Regions from separate parts of the Inquilinus sp. NPDC058860 genome, predicted to be linked through region 2. Evidence: predicted binding sites of a transcription regulator. Region 2 holds the regulator's gene; each other region holds the start of a gene.
The links. The regulator PhoB, encoded in region 2, activates phosphate uptake and scavenging genes when phosphate is short. The targets are predictions, from matches to a motif close to TNTCATAAAACTGTCA.

Region 1: phnC (phosphonate ABC transporter ATP-binding protein) is a predicted target of PhoB. The motif match lies at 2,174-2,189, and genes of this name have one in related genera.
Region 3: ACFW16_RS11925 (RNA degradosome polyphosphate kinase) is a predicted target of PhoB. The motif match lies at 1,987-2,002, and genes of this name have one in related genera.
Region 4: ACFW16_RS19030 (5'-nucleotidase, lipoprotein e(P4) family) is a predicted target of PhoB. The motif match lies at 2,443-2,458, and genes of this name have one in related genera.

Annotation. Positions count from the first base shown of each region.
Region 1 covers NZ_JBHYMS010000006.1:121,183-125,388, reverse strand. Annotated here, with positions in the region: gene ACFW16_RS06375 (amino acid ABC transporter permease) at 1-165, opposite strand, end outside; gene ACFW16_RS06370 (transporter substrate-binding domain-containing protein) at 350-1,192, opposite strand; gene ACFW16_RS06365 (IclR family transcriptional regulator) at 1,307-2,071, shown strand; gene phnC (phosphonate ABC transporter ATP-binding protein) at 2,337-3,164, shown strand; gene phnD (phosphonate ABC transporter substrate-binding protein) at 3,210-4,139, shown strand; gene phnE (phosphonate ABC transporter, permease protein PhnE) at 4,153-4,206, shown strand, end outside.
Region 2 covers NZ_JBHYMS010000074.1:25,278-29,483, forward strand. Annotated here, with positions in the region: gene pstB (phosphate ABC transporter ATP-binding protein PstB) at 1-575, shown strand, start outside; gene phoU (phosphate signaling complex protein PhoU) at 601-1,332, shown strand; gene phoB (phosphate regulon transcriptional regulator PhoB) at 1,329-2,036, shown strand; gene ACFW16_RS32365 (class I SAM-dependent methyltransferase) at 2,097-2,678, shown strand; gene ACFW16_RS32370 (transglycosylase SLT domain-containing protein) at 2,761-3,900, opposite strand; gene ACFW16_RS32375 (GNAT family N-acetyltransferase) at 4,046-4,206, opposite strand, start outside.
Region 3 covers NZ_JBHYMS010000014.1:33,843-38,048, forward strand. Annotated here, with positions in the region: gene ACFW16_RS11925 (RNA degradosome polyphosphate kinase) at 1-1,955, opposite strand, end outside; gene ppk2 (polyphosphate kinase 2) at 2,067-2,984, opposite strand; gene ACFW16_RS11935 (helicase HerA-like domain-containing protein) at 3,090-4,206, opposite strand, start outside.
Region 4 covers NZ_JBHYMS010000026.1:69,111-73,316, reverse strand. Annotated here, with positions in the region: gene ACFW16_RS19040 (dihydroxyacetone kinase family protein) at 1-1,673, opposite strand, end outside; gene ACFW16_RS19035 (glutathione S-transferase family protein) at 1,718-2,338, opposite strand; gene ACFW16_RS19030 (5'-nucleotidase, lipoprotein e(P4) family) at 2,475-3,317, shown strand; gene ACFW16_RS19025 (hypothetical protein) at 3,343-3,564, opposite strand; gene ACFW16_RS19020 (ATP12 family protein) at 3,670-4,206, shown strand, end outside.

The DNA of each region.
Region 1 (4,206 bases), on a different contig from region 2:
GCCGCGGGCGACCCGGCTGCGCGAGGTGGCGGCGAAGGCGCCGACCAGGCCGATGACGCAGCCGATCAGGATCGATACGACGGCGAGGCCGAGCCCGAGCGCCAGGCCGCTCAGCAGCAGGTCGCGGCTATCCCAGACCGCGCCGAAATTGAACTGGTAGTTCACCCGCGTCTCCGTTGGTGCCGGCCCGTCACAGGAAGGGCACAGAGCCCGTCCGAGAATGCGCTGGCGTGAGTCGGCTGGTGGTGGCTTCGAGAACCGGCGCGCAGCGGACGTTCAAGTCCGTGAGCACCGGAAGCGGAGAAGACGCCATCAGACGGCCACGCCAGTAGCATTATCGGATGGGCTCTCAGCGCATCTCGGTCGGGAAGCCGATGGCCGGGGCCGGCGGGCGCTGGCCGAACCACTGCTCGAAGGAGGCGGCGTAGGTGTTGTACTCGACCCCGGTCATCGCCTCGTGCAGCGCGGTGTTGACGAAGTTCAGCCAGTCCTGGTCGCCCTTCTTCACGGCGCAGGAATAGGTCTGCGGGTTCCAGCCGTAGCCGGCGTCGACATAGCGGTCCGGGTTCTGCTTCATGAACCAGCGCAGCGACGACATGTCGGTGGCGGCGGCGTCGGCGCGGCCGGAGTTCAGCGCCTCGTACATCAGGTCGGTGCTCTCGTACTGGTCGACCGCCGCCTCGGGCAGCGCCGCATGCACCATGGCCTCGGCATAGACGTTCTGCAGCACCGAGACGGTGACGCCGCTGCCCGCCGCCTTCAGCTCGTCATAGCTCTTGTACCGGCCGTCCTTCATCAGCAGCAGGCCGACGCCTTCCCGGTAATAGGGGATGGTGAAGTTCACCTGCTGCGCCCGGGCGGCGGTGACGGTGATGAACTGGCAGGTGATGTCGACCTTGTCGGTGGTCAGGTTCGGGATGCGGGCATCGGAGGACTGGACCACGAATTCGACCTTGCCCGGGTCGTTGAACAGCCCCTTGGCGATGATCTTGGCGATGTCGATGTCGAAGCCGGCGAGGTCGCCCTGCTCGGTCTTGAAATGCCAGGGCGGGTTGGTGCTGCCGGTGCCGACGATCAGCTTGCCGCGGCTCAGCACCTCCTGGAGCTTGTCCGCCGCCAGGGCGCTGCCGGCGGTGCCCAGCAGCAGGGCGGCGGCGCTGACGGACAGCAGCGTCCGGGTCACGATGCGCATCTCAGCCTCCATGTTTGTTGTCCAGTATATCGGACAATCATCTTGTATGTCGGACAACCGGCACGATAGGCTCGGCTTCGGGCGAATGCAATCGACCGCAGCGAAGGGGGAACCATGGCAACCAGCCGGGAACGGGGTATCGACCGGGCGGTGGCGATCCTGGAGCATCTGCAGGCGCGGCGCGGGCCGGTGCGGATGGGCGAGCTGGCCAAGGCGATCGGCGCGCCGCGCTCGACCCTCTACGAGATCGTCGGCCGGCTGACCGCGGCCCGGATCCTGGAGCCGGCGGGCGACGGCGGGGCGGTGTTCTTCGGCCGCGCCGTGCATTACTACGCCCAGACCTATGTCGCCGGCGTCGACCTGCTGAGCCGGGCCCGGCGCGAGGTGCTGGGGCTGGCCACCGAGACCGGCGAGACGGCGCAGTTCTGCATGCTCGACGGCGACAAATACGTGGTGATGCTGAACGAGCCCGGGCGCCGCACCTTCCGCATCACCTCGGAGGTCGGAATCCGGCTGCCGATCCCCTGGACCGCTTCCGGCCGCCTGCTGGTGGCGCATATGAACGCCGCCGGGATCGCCGAGTTCATCCCGGCCGAGGATTTCGTGCTGCCCTCGGGCGAGCGGATCGAGCCGGCGGAGTTCGTCGCCGAGACCGAGGCGGCGCGGGCGCGCGGCTATGCCGTGACCCAGGAGCTGGTCGACCGCTTCACCCGCTGCCTGGCGGCGCCGGTGGTGGACCGCGACGCACGGGCGGTGGCGACCGTGTGCCTGGTCACCCCGCTGGACACGCCGGAGGAGCGGCAGGGCGCCCTGCTCGACACCCTGATCGCCGCCGCCCGCCGCCTGTCGCTGGCGCCGCCGGGGGCGGTGGGACTGTAGAACCCGGGCCGGTCCGACAAGCCTTGTCCTAGAACAGGCCCATGGCTGTCCCGATACGGCCGGTCCGAGATCGACCTTTGGCCGAGTCGTCCGTCCTGTCGATTTCAGATATCCGAAATACCGGTGTCATGAACTTCGCGTAGATATTGGCGAAGGCGCCGGATCGTTTCTTCGTGAGAACGGGAGTTCTTCAGGTCCGGGCACGACAACTGACGAATTCATGTAGACCTTTAGGATCAAGGTCTATGGATCAGGAGGTCGACGGATGTTGCAGCTCGGCGGGGTGACGAAGCGCTACGGATCCGTGGCCGCGGTCGACGCGGTCACGCTGGACGTCCCCCGCGGGCAGATGGTCGGCGTGATCGGCAGCTCCGGCGCCGGCAAGTCGACGCTGCTGCGCCTGGTCAACCGGCTGGTCGACCCCAGCGGCGGCCGCCTCCTGTTCGCAGGCACCGACATCGGTGCCTTGCGCGGCGCCCCGCTCAGGGCCTGGCGGGCCCGCTGCGCCATGATCTTCCAGCAGTTCAACCTGGTGAACCGGCTCGACGTCCTGACCAACGTCCTGATCGGCCGGGTCAGCGCCAGCGGCACGCTGCCGGTGATGTTCAAGCATTTCTCGCAGGCCGAGCGCGGCATGGCGGCCCGGGCGCTGGACCGGCTGGATCTGCTGCCCCAGGCGCTGCAGCGCGCCGACACCCTGTCCGGCGGCCAGCAGCAGCGCGTGGCGATCGCCCGGGCGCTGGTGCAGTCGCCCGAGATCATCCTGGCCGACGAGCCGATCGCCTCGCTCGACCCGCGCAACGCCCGGCTGGTGATGGACGCGCTGCGCCGGATCAACCGCGAGGACGGCATCACCGTGCTGTGCAACCTGCACACGCTGGAGACGGCGCGCCGCTACTGCGACCGCATCATCGGCATGGCCGCCGGCCGGGTGGTGTTCGACGGCGCGCCGGCCGAGCTGACCGCCGGCCGGGTCCAGGCGATCTACGGCCGCGGCGGCGACGAGGCGGTCGACGAGAGCCTGACCGACACCATCCCCGCGGCGGCCCCCCGGCCGGCCGTGCCCCGGCCGCAACCGGCCTTCGCCCATTGACGACCCGCCGGCCCGCGGGCCGGCCATCTTGCCCGGAGAGCCCCCATGCCGATCGCTTCCCTGCGGCGCCGCCTGGCCCTGGCCGCCGCCCTCGCCGTCACCGCCCTGGCCACCCTGCCGGCGCGGGCCGATGACTGGCGCCAGCAGTATCCGGAGCTGCGCTTCGGCATCTCCAGCAGCGAGAACGAGAAGGACGCGGTCGCCCGCTACCAGCCTTTCGCCGCCTATCTCAGCCGCAAGCTGGGCGTGCCGGTGAAGATCACCCGCGGCACCGACTATGCCGCCGTGGTCGAGGCGCTGCGATCGAGCAACGCCGAATTCGCCACTATCGGCCCGGCCAGCTACGCCCTGGCCCGCAAGGTGATGGGCGACCGGATCAAGCCGGTCGCGGTGACGCAGGAGATGGACGGCGCCACCGGCTATCATTCGGTGATCGCGGTCCGCGCCGACAGCCCGTATCAGAGCCTGCAGGACCTGAAGGGCAAGTCGCTGGCCTATGCCGACCCGAACTCGACCTCGGGCTACGCCGTGCCGCTCTACTTCATGAAGAAGAACGGCATCGATCCGGACACCTTCTTCAGCAACACCGCCTTCGCGGGCAGCCACGAGCTCGGCATCATCGCCCTGGTGAACGGCACCTTCGAGGCCGCGGCCACCAGTTGGACCAACCCGCAGCGCGGCAACATCCAGCGCATGGGGGAGAAGGGGATGATCCCCGAGGGCGCTGTGCGCATCATCTGGACCTCCGACCTGATCCCGAACTCGCCCTGGGTGGTCCGCACCGACCTGCCGCAGGAGCTGCAGGACGCCTTCACCGAGGCGCTGTCCGCCTTCCCGAAGGAGGATCCGGAGGCGCAGAAGCAGCTCAGCGACGGCAAATGGTCGGCCTTCGCCCCGGCCAGGCACGAGGACTATCTCGACGTCATCGCCATCACCGAGATGAACGCGGCGGAACGCCGCCGCCGCGGTTCCTGACCGGCGCGGCGCCATGACCGACCGCCCCGGGACGATCGACGGCTTCGAGCGCGGCTATCGCCGGCAG
Region 2 (4,206 bases):
GCGCGGTCGGCGAGGTGCTGCTGGACGGCGAGAACATCCTCAGCCCGAAGCAGGATTTGAACCTGCTACGCGCCCGCGTCGGCATGGTGTTCCAGAAGCCGACGCCGTTCCCGATGTCGATCTACGACAACGTCGCCTTCGGCATCCGGCTCTACGAGAAGCTGGACCAGGCCGAGATGGACAGCCGGATCGAGGCGGCGCTGCGCCGCGCCGCGCTGTGGGACGAGGTCAAGGACAAGCTGAAGAAGAGCGGCACCAGCCTCTCCGGCGGCCAGCAGCAGCGCCTGTGCATCGCCCGCACCGTGGCGATGCAGCCCGACGTGCTGCTGCTCGACGAGCCGACCTCGGCGCTCGACCCGATCTCGACCGCGAAGATCGAGGAGCTGATCGACGAGCTGAAGACCGACTACACCATCGCGATCGTCACCCACAACATGCAGCAGGCGGCCCGCGCCGCCGACTTCACCGCCTTCATGTATCTTGGCGAGCTGGTCGAGTTCGGCGAGACGTCGGAGCTGTTCACCAGCCCGAAGAACGAGCGGACGCACAGCTACATCACCGGCCGCTTCGGCTGAGCCCGGGGTCAGAAGGATCAGCGCCATGGCAAACGAACATATCGTCAAGTCCTTCGACCAGGAGCTCGAGGCCCTGCGCCGCACCATCGTGCAGATGGGCGGCCTGGCCGAAAGCCAGCTCGAGCTCGCCATCCAGGCGGTGGTGCGGCGCGACGCCGACCTCGCCGGCCGGGTGATGCGCAGCGACGAGCAGATGGACGCCTACGAGGCCTCGGTCGACGCGGCGGTGGTCCAGATCCTGGCCCTGCGCCAGCCCTTCGCCGCCGACCTGCGTGAGGTGATCTCGGCCCTGCGCATCGCCTCGGACCTGGAGCGGATCGGCGACTACGCCGCCAACATCGCCAAGCGGTCCCTGGCCCTGGCCCAGGTGCCGGTGGTCCGCCCGGTGGCGACGCTGCCGCGCATGGGCCGGATGGTGCAGCAGATCATCAAGGACGTGCTCGACGCCTATACCGAGCGCGACCTGGACAAGGCGCTGTCGGCTTGGCGCCAGGACGAGTCGGTCGACGACCTCTACACCAGCCTGTTCCGCGAGACCCTCACCTACATGATGGAGGATCCGCGCAACATCACCCCCTGCACCCATCTCCTGTTCATCGCCAAGAACATCGAGCGGATCGGCGACCACGCCACCAACATTGCCGAGCTGATCCACTTCCTGCTCACGGGCAAGCCGGTGAAGGATGTGCGGCCGAAGGGCGACGCCACCTCCTTCACCGTCGTCACCCCTGAGGCAAAGCCGGAGGATAATGCATGAGGGCCGGCATCCAGCCGCTGGTTCTGGTGGTCGAGGACGAGGTCGATCTCGTCACCCTCCTGACCTACAACCTGGAGCGCGAAGGCTTCCGCGTCCTCGCCGCCTATGACGGCGAGGAGGCGCTGCTGCTGGCCAGCGAGCAGCGCCCGGACCTGGTGCTGCTCGACTGGATGCTGCCGCATCTCTCGGGCATCGAGGTCTGCCGCCAGCTCCGCCGCGGCGCCAAGACCCGCGACATCCCGGTGATCATGCTGACCGCGCGCGGCGAGGAGGGGGACCGCGTGCGCGGCCTCGATTCCGGCGCCGACGACTATGTCGCCAAGCCGTTCTCGACGCCGGAGCTGATGGCCCGGATCAAGGCCGTGCTGCGCCGCACCTCGCCGTCCAGCGCCGGCGACATCCTCAGCTACGCCGATCTCAGCATGGATCTCGGCGGCCACCGGGTCCGCCGCGGCAACCGCGACGTCCATCTCGGCCCGACCGAGTTCCGCCTGCTGCGCCACTTCATGCAGCATCCCGGTCGGGTGTTCAGCCGCGAGCAGCTGCTCGACATCGTCTGGGGCCACGACGTCTATGTCGAGCCGCGGACCGTCGACGTCCATATCCGCCGCCTGCGCAAGGCGCTGAACGACGACAGCGAGATCGACCTGATCCGCACCGTCCGCTCCGCCGGCTATTCGCTGGACGTCCAGGCGCAGGCCTGAGCCCGGGGAACCATCCACCAAGGCTGCTGGTTGTCCCGACGAACGGCACGGAGGTGTCGCATGAGCAAGGATTCCTGGCTGTATGTCCGGTTGTGGTTCCGCTCGCCGCTGAAGGTCGCTGCCTGGGCGCCTTCCGGCCCCGCCGTGGCGCGGGCCTTCGCCCGGCACGTCGACCCGCGCTGCCATGATCCGGTGCTGGAGCTCGGCGCCGGCAGCGGCAGCCTGACCGAAGGTCTGCTGGCGACAGGGCTGCCGCCGGAGAAGCTGATCGTCGTCGAGAAGATGCCCGAGTTCTGCACCGTGCTGCGCCAGCGCTTTCCCGGCGTCACGGTGCTGGAGGGCGATGTCGCGGAGATCGGTCCGATGCTGGACGACATCGGGATCGGGCGGCTGTCGGTGGTGGTGTCCAGCCTGCCGATCATCTGGTTCCCGCTCGACCTGCAGCGGGCGATCATCGACGCCGCCTTCGCCCGCATGGGCCGGTCGGGCCGCTTCCTGCAGCTGACCAACCAGATCCTGTCGCCGCTGCCGCGGCGCAAGCTGGGGCTGCAGGGCCGGATGGTCGATTTCGTCTGGCGCAACCTGCCGCCGCTCGGCGCCTGGAGCTACCGCCGCCCGGCGGGTTTGCCCGACGCGGCCTGAGCAGCGGGGCAACCGCTCCGGCCTCCCAAAGAAAAAGCCCGCGCCACCCTTCGGCGGCGCGGGCTTTCTTGTGAGCAGGCGGTCAGTTGCCCGGCGCGCTCGGCACGAACCAGCCGCTGGGCAGGCCGTTGGCCTGGCGCCGCGGCTCGCCGGCGTCGGCGACCTGCTGCGGCGCCGGCGCACGCGCGGGCTTGGCCGAGGCTGCGACGCGGACCGGCGGAGCGTCGGGGATCGGCGCCATCCGGGTCGGCGCGACGGCCGTGCGGGCGGCGGGAACCGGTGCCGGCACGGCAGCCGCCGCCTGTGCTGACGGTGCATCCGGGATGGGCGCCATGCGGATCGGCGCCGGACGGGCGGCCGGGGCCGCGGCGGCGACCTGGGTGCTGCCGTCGGGGATCGGCGCCATCCGCACCGGGGCCGGGGTGACCGCGCGCGTTGCCGGGGCGTCGGCGACCTGAGCGGTGCCGTCCGGGATCGGCTGCATCCGCACCACGCCGGGCTGCTGCACCACGCGGACCGGCGGCAGGGCCGACGCGGCCACGCTGCTCGACCCGTCGGGGATCGGCTGCATCGCCGCCACCACGGTGGTGTTGCGCCGCGAGGACCCGTCGGGGATCGGCGCCATCCGGATCGGCGCCGGCACCTTCTGCTGGATCACGTTGGCGGCGTACTGGGTCATCCGGTCGGTGCCGCCCTGGCCCGGCATGACGCCGGCGATCTGCGGCGCGATGATGTCCATGTAGCGCTGCGTCTCGCGCGGCAGTGGCCGGCCTTCCTCGACATACTGGCGGTACCGCTCCGGCCCGGCATTGTAGGCGCCGAGGAAGCCGGGATAGCCGTACAGGTCGTACATCTCGCGGATATAGGCGGCGCCGGCCAGGATGTTGTCGCGCGGCTCGTAGGCGTCGGGGCCCAGGCCGTGGACGTAGCGCAGCTCGTCATAGGTGCCGGGCATGACCTGCATCAGCCCCATGGCGCCGGCGTGGCTGGTGATCGGCTGACCACCCTTCCAATGGGTCTGGCCGCCGCTCTCCACATGCATCACCGCGCGGATCCACTCCTCGGGAATGTTGAAGCGGCGCGAGGCGTCGTGGATCTCGGCTCCCCAGGGGCCGCTGGCGACCACGGGTTTCGGCTTCGGCGCCTGGGCGCAGCCGGCGAGCAGGCCTGCAAGCAAAACCGTGGCCGCAACCGTCCTGGTCCAGCGGGTTGTCCCTGGCATCTTCCCCTCCATGCTCCCCCAAAACCAAAAGCCCGGCGGCGACGCCGCGGGCCTGAAAATTAACGCAGACCCTTAACGTATACGGACAAGTGCTTCATTCAAAGAGGAAAAACACCAATCCCAATCCCCCTGGGTGATGATTTTCCTAGGCGGAATGCTGACTGAGAGCGGGCAAATCGTCGAGCGAAATCGTCACATGAATGATGCCGGGCTCGTCCGGCACGTCGGCGCGGGCGAATCCGAGCTCCTCGGCCATGCGCAGCATGGTCACGTTCTCCCGCAGCACCTCGCCGAAGATCCGCTTCA
Region 3 (4,206 bases), on a different contig from region 2:
GGCACCAGGCTCTCGATCCGGCCGTCGAGATTGCGCGGCATCCAATCGGCCGAGGACAGGAACACCTTGGCCTGGCGGGACGGCAGCTTCTGGCCGTTGGCGACGCACAGGATGCGGGCGTGCTCGAGGAAGCGGCCGACGATCGAATGCACCCGGATGTTCTCCGACAGGCCGGGCACGCCGGGACGCAGGCAGCAGATGCCGCGGATCACCAGGTCGATCTCCACCCCGGCCTGCGAGGCCTGGTAGAGCTTGTCGATGATGCTGGCGTCGACCAGGGCGTTCAGCTTGACCCAGATCTGGGCGGGCTTGCCGGCCCTGGCGTTGTCGATCTCGGCCTCGATCAGCTCCATGATCCGGCTGCGCAGGAACAGGGGCGCGATCGACAGCTTGTCCAGCTTCGCCGGCTTGGCGTAGCCGGTCATGTAGTTGAACACCGCCGCGGCGTCGCGGCCGAGGGCCGGGTCGCAGGTGAAGAAGCTGAGATCGGTGTAGATCTTGGCGGTGATCGGGTGGTAGTTGCCGGTCCCGAAATGGGTGTAGGTGCGCAGGCCGCCCTGCTCGCGCCGCACCACCATCGAGACCTTGGCGTGGGTTTTCAGATGGATGATGCCGTAGACCACCTGGGCGCCCGCCCGTTCCAGGTCGCGGGCCCAGCGGATGTTGGCCTCCTCGTCGAAACGGGCCTTCAGCTCGACCATCGCGGTGACCGACTTGCCAGCCTCCGCCGCCTCGACCAGGGCCTGGACGATCGGCGAGTCCTTCGAGGTGCGGTACAGGGTCTGCTTGATCGCCACGACGTCGGGGTCGCGCGCCGCCTGGCGCAGGAACTGCACGACGATGTCGAAGCTCTCATAGGGGTGGTGGACGACGATGTCCTTGGCCCGGATCGAGGCGAAGCTGTCGCCGCCGAAATCCCGCACCCGCTCCGGGAACCGGGCGTTGTAGGGCGAGAACAAGAGCTCCGGCCGCTCGTCGACGATCAGCTTCCTGGTGTCGCTGAGGCCGAGCAGCCGGTCCATGGCGAAGACGTCGTCCTCCTTCACCTTCAGCTTCTCGCAGACGAAGCGGCGCAGCGAATCCGGCACGTCGGCGGAGACGGCAAGGCGGATGACGATGCCCTTGCGCCGGCGCTTCAGCGCGCTTTCGAAGGTCTTGACCAGGTCCTCGGCTTCCTCGTCGATCTCCATCTCGCTGTCGCGGATCACCCGGAACACGCCGCTGGCGACCGGCGTGTAGCCGGGGAAGAGGCGGTCGAGGAACAGCTTGACCACGTCCTCGATCAGCACGAAGCGGATCGGCGACCCCGGCAGGCGGGTGAAGCGGTCGAGCTGCGGCGGCAGCGGTACGATCGCGTCCATCTCGTCCTGCGTCTCTTCCCCGCTGTTGACCAGGGTCAACGCCAGGCACAGGCCGAGATTGGGGATGAAGGGGAAGGGATGCGCCGGATCGATGGCGAGCGGCGTCAGCACCGGGAACATCTCGTTGAGGAAGCGCTCCTCGAGCCAGGCCTTCTCCGGCCTGGTCAGCTCGTCCTGCCCGACCACGGCGATGCCGGCGGCGCGCAGCTCCTCGCTCAGCGCCCGCCAGCAATGCTGCTGGTCGCGCATCAGCTCCTGCACCCGGATGCTGATCTCGCCGAGCTGCTGCGCCGGGCTGAGCCCGTCCTGGCTCGGCGAGACGACGCCGAGCGCGACCTGCGCCTTCAGCCCGGCGACGCGGACCATGTAGAACTCGTCCAGGTTGGAGGCCGAGATCGACAGGAAGCGCAGCCGCTCCAGGAGCGGGTAGCGGGTGTTGTAGGCCTCCTCCAGGACGCGCTGGTTGAAGGCCAGCCAGGACAGCTCCCGGTTGATGAAGCGGTCGGGCGAATCCGCGGGGATCGCGGGCAGGGCGGGAGCGCGGACGGCCTCCGGCGCCTCGGCGGACACGGCCTCGGCGGTGCTCTGCAACATGCTCACGGGTCGCCTCCGAACCTTCATCGATCGCAACAAAACTGTAATATCAAGCCCTTACCAGGCCGATCTCAGCGCCACTATACACAAGCCCGGACCGGAAGCGCCACGTCAGTAGCGCTGGGGCACGTAGAGCTCGGCCGGCAAGGTGCGACGCTCGTAGTTCGGGTCGAACATCCGCTCCGGCAGCGTGATCTCCTCATGCGGCACATCCCCGTAAGGCACCATCGAGAGCAGGTGCGAGATGCAGTTCAGGCGCGCTCGCTTCTTGTCGTTGCCTTCCACGATATGCCAGGGCGCCTCGGGGATGCTGGTGCGCTCGAACATGGCCTCCTTGGCCTTGGTGTACTGCTCCCAGCGCACCCGGGACTGCAGGTCCATGGGCGAGAGTTTCCACTGCTTGATCGGGTCGTGGATGCGCATGAGGAAGCGCAGCTGCTGCTCCTCGTCGGTGATGGAGAACCAGTACTTCACAAGGATGATGCCGGAGCGCACCAGCATGCGCTCGAACTCCGGCACGTCGCGGAAGAAATCCTCCACCTGGCCTTCGTTGGCGAAGCCCATGACGCGCTCGACGCCGGCGCGGTTGTACCAGCTGCGGTCGAACAGCACGATCTCGCCCGCAGCCGGCAGGTGCGGCACGTAGCGCTGGAAGTACCACTGGGTCTTCTCGCGGTCGGAGGGGGCGGGCAGAGCCACCACCCGGCAGGTGCGCGGATTGACGCGCTGGGTGATGCGCTTGATGGCGCCGCCCTTGCCGGCGCTGTCGCGGCCCTCGAACAGGACCACCATCTTGAGGCCCTTGTGGTGCACCCAGTCCTGCAGCTTCACGAGCTCGCCCTGAAGGCGCAGCAGCTCGTTGAAATAGGTGTGCCGGTCGAGGGTGTTCTTCTGGCGCCTCTCGAGCAGAGCGCGCAGCTCCGGCGGGACGCGGGCGTCGTCGAGCGCCTGCTCGAGCTCCTCGTCCATGTCGTCCTCGAGTTCGATCTCGAGCCAGCTGCGGGTCTCGGTGTCTTTCAGTTCAGCCATGTGCCTGCCTCCTGCTGCCGCCCACCCGTGTACCCGGAAGCTACTGCAGTTTGGTGACAGTGGTCGCCGGCCGGGCTCCCCGCCCCTCCCTCCGGACGCTTCGCCTCAGCGCCTCCCGCCGAAGATCGAGCCGAGGATGCCGCGGACCACGGCGCGGCCGATGGTGCCGCCGAGCGTGCTGGCGCCCGAGCCGCCGACGCTGCGACCGAGGCTGCGGCCGAGCTGGGTGCCGACCGAGCTGCCGGCGTTGCGGATCACGTCGCGGAAGATGCTCTCGGCCATGCTGGGGCTTTCCTTGACCTGGCCCTTGGCCTCGGCCTTCGCCTGGGTCTTGGCCTCCGCGGCGGCCGCCACCTCCTGCTGCGCGTCGGCCGCCTTGGCGCTCAGCTTCTCATAGGCGGAGTCGCGGTCGACCGCGGTGGCGTATTTCGTGCCCATCCCCCCGGCCGCGATCGCCGCCTGGCGCTCGGCGTCGGTGATCGGGCCGAGGCGGGAGACCGGCGGGCAGACCAGCGCCCGCTCGACCACCTCGGGAATGCCCTTGGGGTCGAGAAAGGAGACCAGCGCCTCGCCCACCGCCAGCTCCTGCAGGGCGCGGGCGACGTCGAGCCCGGCCTCGGTGCGGAAGGTGTCGGCGCTGGCCTTCAGCGCCTTCTGGTCGCGCGGGGTGAACGCGCGCAGCGCGTGCTGCGCCCGGTTGCCGAGCTGGGCCAGCACCTTGTCCGGCACGTCGATCGGGTTCTGGGTGACGAAATAGACGCCGACGCCCTTGGAACGGATCAGCCGCACCACCTGCTCGACCTTCTCGACCAGCGCCTTGGGCGCATCGTCGAACAGCAGATGCGCCTCGTCGAAGAAGAACACCAGCTTCGGCTTGTCCGGGTCGCCGACCTCGGGCAGGCGCTCGAACAGCTCGGACAAGAGCCAGAGCAGGAAGGTGGCGTAGAGCCGCGGCGCCTGGATCAGCGTCTCCGCCGCCAGCACGTTGATCACGCCGCGCCCGTCCGAACCGGTGCGGATCAGATCGAGCAGGTCCAGCGCCGGCTCGCCGAAGAAGGCCTCCGCCCCCTGCTGCTCCAGCACCAGCAGCTGGCGCTGGATGCTGCCGACCGAGGCCTTGGAGACGTTGCCGTAGACGCCGGTGAACTTCGACGCGTTCTCGGCCATATGGGCCAGCAGCGCCTGCAGGTCCTTGAGGTCGAGCAGCAGCAGCCCTTCCTCG
Region 4 (4,206 bases), on a different contig from region 2:
GCCTCCAGCCACACGAGGACCGCCGCGGCGCCGGCGTCGGGGACGCCGATGGCGCGTTCGCCGAGATAGCTGGCCCGGCCGAGGCGCGGCATCATCCGCGCCGTGGCGTCGGTGCCGGCCGCCGCCGCGGCGACGCAGACGCCCCAGGCCTCCGCCGGCGACTTGCCGCTGGCCACCGCGGCCGAGAAGGCCTCCGTCGCCGGATGCAGCGCGTCCAGCATGGTCCGGTCGCCCGGCTTGGCCCCGCCCAGCTCGCCGATCGCCTCCACCGCGACCGTGAAGGCCTCGGCCCAGGCGGCCGGGGCGGGGACGGGATCGCCGGCCAGCCGCCGCGACGCGCGCAACAGGGCGGTGGCGTAGAACGGGCCGGAGCTGCCGCCGATCGCCCGGCGCAGCGCATCGCCGACCGCGGCCAGCGCCCGCGACGGGTCGGCCCAGGCGGCGTCGGGCAGGGCGCGGATCGCCTCCGCCGCCCGCACCATGCTGGCGCCGAGATCGCCGTCGCCGGCGCGGGAATCGAGGTCGGTCAGATGCGGCTCGGCCTTGACCAGGGCGTCGGCCACGGCGAGCCCGGCCGCCTTCAGCGCCGGGGCCAGCGGCGATGGGACGGCTTCGGCCTGGACCACCGGCGCCGGCTCCGGCGCGCGGATCCGCCGCTTCGGGCCGATCCGGCCGCCGCCCGGCCAGGCCGGGGCCTGCGCCGGCGCGTCCAGCAGGGCGATGCGCTCGTCGTCCAGCTTCAGCAGGCTCAGCGAGCAGCCGGGCATGTCCAGCGCGGTCAGGAAGTTGCCGGCCCAGGCCCGCTCCACCGCGATGCCGCGCCCGGCCAGGTCGGCCAAAGCGGCGCGGGCGACGATCGACAGCTCCATCGGCGGCGTGGCGCCCAGGCCGTTGACCAGCAGCGCCACCCTGTCGCCGCGGGCGAGGCCGCGGTCGGACACGATCGCCTGCAGGATCTCGGCCACCAGCTCGTCGGCCGGCTGCAGCGGCCCGCGCCGCACCCCGGCCTCGCCATGGATGCCGAGGCCCAGCTCGATCTCGCCGTCGCCCAGGGTGAAGCCGGGCTTGCCGGCGGTCGGCACGGTGCAGGCGCCCAGCGCCACGCCCATGGTGCCGAGATCGGCTGCGGCGGCACGGGCGAGGGCGGCGACCTCGGCCAGCGTCCTGCCGGCGGCGATCGCGGCGCCCGCCAGCTTGTGGATCAGAACGGTGCCGGCGATGCCGCGGCGGCGCGCCGGCTCGACCGTGTCGCGCAGCGCCACGTCGTCGGCCACCACCACGATCTCGACCGGGATGCCCTCGTCCTGCGCCAGCTCGGCGGCCAGGCCGAAGTTCAGCCGGTCGCCGGTGTAGTTCTTGACCACCAGCACGGCGCCCAGGGGGCCGGCGGCGGCGCGGATCCCGGCCAGCACGGCGTCGACGCTGGGGGAGGTGAAGACGTCGCCGGCGACGGCGCCGGTCAGCAGGCCGGGGCCGACATAGCCGGCATGGGCCGGCTCATGCCCGCTGCCGCCGCCGGAGAGCAGGGCCACGGGCCGAGACGCCGGCACCGGCAGATCGGCGCGGACCACCACGGCCTCCTCCTCCAGCAGGGCCAGACCGGCATGCAGGTCGACGAATCCTTCCAGCATCTCGCGCAGGACATGGCGCGGATTGTTGATCAGCTTCTTCACGTCACGGCCCTCGGTGGTCAGGTCGGGATCGGGGGAAGAACGGTTCAGCCTTCGTTTCGTTGCCACACCTCGGCCAGGGCCGGGTCGGCGCGCAGCCGCCCGGCGATCGCGGACAGCTTCGGGCATTCGGCGGCGAACCACTCGCTGCGCGGCCGCCAGCGGTTCATCACCGCGACGTAGATGTCGATGGCGGTTCGGGTGTCGCCGAGGAACCAGGGGGCGCCGGCCGCCGCCTCCATCTGCCGCCACAGCACCTTGCGGTGCTCGTCGGTCGAGGCGCGCAGCTCGGCCTTCGCCTGGTCGCCGGTGACCCAGCGGCCCGGGTCGTCGCCATAGGCCCAGGTCGGGTACAGCGCGGCGACGATGAACACCAGCCGGCGCAGGAAGGCGGGGCGGTCCGGATGGCCGGCTGGCGGGGCCAGGCCGGCGTCCGGCGCGACATCGGCGAGGTGCAGGGTGATGGCGCCGCTCTCGGTCATCACCGTGCCGTCGGGCAGGACCAGCACCGGCACCTGGGTCAGCGGGTTCAGGCGCTGCAGCATCTCGCGGTCGGACGGGTTGTCGAAGACGTCGACCGATTTGATGGCGAAGGGCACGCCGGCGAGGGTCAGCATGATCTCGCTGAGCGTCGAGCCGGTGCCGGGCTGGGCGTAGAGCGTGTACATCGGTCCTCCCCTTCGTCGCGCCCCGCACTCCTAACACGGCGCGGCAGCGCGGGATATCCGGCGTGAACGGGGTTGCGGCCGCCGGTCCGACGCTGCTCATATGCTGTCACGAAACTGTAACAATCGGAGGCTTCGGATGATGCGATTCGGATGGGCTTCGGCCCTGGCGATGATGGCGGCGTCAGGCGCGGCCCAGGCCCAGCAGGGGCCCGGCCCGGACGACAACCTCAACGCCGTGCTGTGGGACCAGACCTCGGTCGAGGCGCAGGCCAACGCCCTCGGCGCCTATGCGCTGGCCCGCATCCGGCTGGACGAGGCGCTGGCCGACCCGTCCCGCACCGCGGCGCCGGCCGAGCAGACCGGCGACTTCAAGAATTTCCCGCCGGCGGTGGTGCTCGACGTCGACGACACGCTGCTGAACACCTCGCCCTACCAGGCCCGCAACGTGGTCGAAGGCTCGGGCTTCAACCCGAAGACCTGGACGACCTACGTCAACGCCAAGATCGACACCGCGATTCCCGGCGCGGTCGAGTTCACGCAATACGCCGCGTCGAAGGGCGTGAAGGTGTTCTACGTCACCAACCGCACCAAGGAGGAGGAGGGGCCGACGGTCGAGCACATGAAGGCGCTCGGCTTCCCGATGGGCGACAACGTCGACACCTTCCTCAGCGCCAAGGAGCAGCCGGACTGGGGCTCGGCCAAGGGCACGCGCCGCGCCGTCATCGCCAAGGACTACCGGATCCTGCTCTTGGTCGGCGACAATTTCGGCGATTTCAGCGACGCCTACAAGGGCACGATGGAGGAGCGGCAGACGGCGTTCGAGGCGGCCAAGGACCATTGGGGCCGCGACTGGATCGCCATCGCCAACCCGACCTACGGCTCGTTCGAATCGGCGCCGTACAAGGGCGACTACAAGCTGCCGGCGGCGGAGCAGCGCAGGCTGAAGATCGAGGCGCTGACGCCCTGGAACGGGCAGTAGCCGTGTCCCTCGGGGCTGCGGCGGATCAGAACCCGCCGCGGCCCTGGAACGGGTGGCCGGTGAGCAGCGAGACCAGATGCGCCAGCATCAGGATCACCACCAGCGCCGCTGCCATCATCACCGGGATCACCGGGAACAGCCGCACCTCGCCCGGCGGCGGTTTGTGCCGGTCCATCACCAGCATGGCCGCGACGACCGCCAGGGCGACGGCGAGGATGATGGAGGTGTTGGTCAGGTCGAGCTGCATCGTGGCCCCGCGGTAGCATTCCCGCGGCTGCGACGGAAGCTGCGGGTTGCATCCGCGGCCGCGATTGCCGATATCGGCGCGGGCGGAGAGCGACGGGGCCGGGTGATGAAGCGCTTCTACAAGATCGTGAGTGTGGTGCCGGTGGGCGGCGGATTCGGCATCGCCCTCGACGGCAAGCCGATCAAGAGCCCGGCGAAGGCGGATTTCGTCCTGCCCAGCCGCGCTCTGGCGGAGGCGGTGGCGGCGGAGTGGGAGGCGCAAGCCGAGGAGGTTGTGCCGTCCGCCATGCCGCTGATGCAGCTGGCCGCGACGACGATCGACAAGGTGGCGCCGAATCGCGAGCTGATCATCGACACGATCGCCCCCTATGGCGGCACCGACCTCCTGTGCTACCGGGCCGAGGCGCCGGCGGCGCTGGCCGAGCGCCAGGCCGCTTCCTGGCAGCCGCTGCTCGACTGGGCGATGACCGCGCATGACGCACCGCTGGCCGCGACCTCCGGCATCGTCCACCAGGCGCAGCCGGAGGCCAGCCTGGCGGCGCTGCGCGCGGCGGTGGCGGCACAGGACGACTGGCGGCTGACGGCGCTGCACCAGACGACGGCGCTGACCGGCTCGCTGGTGCTCGGCCTGGCGCTGCTGGCC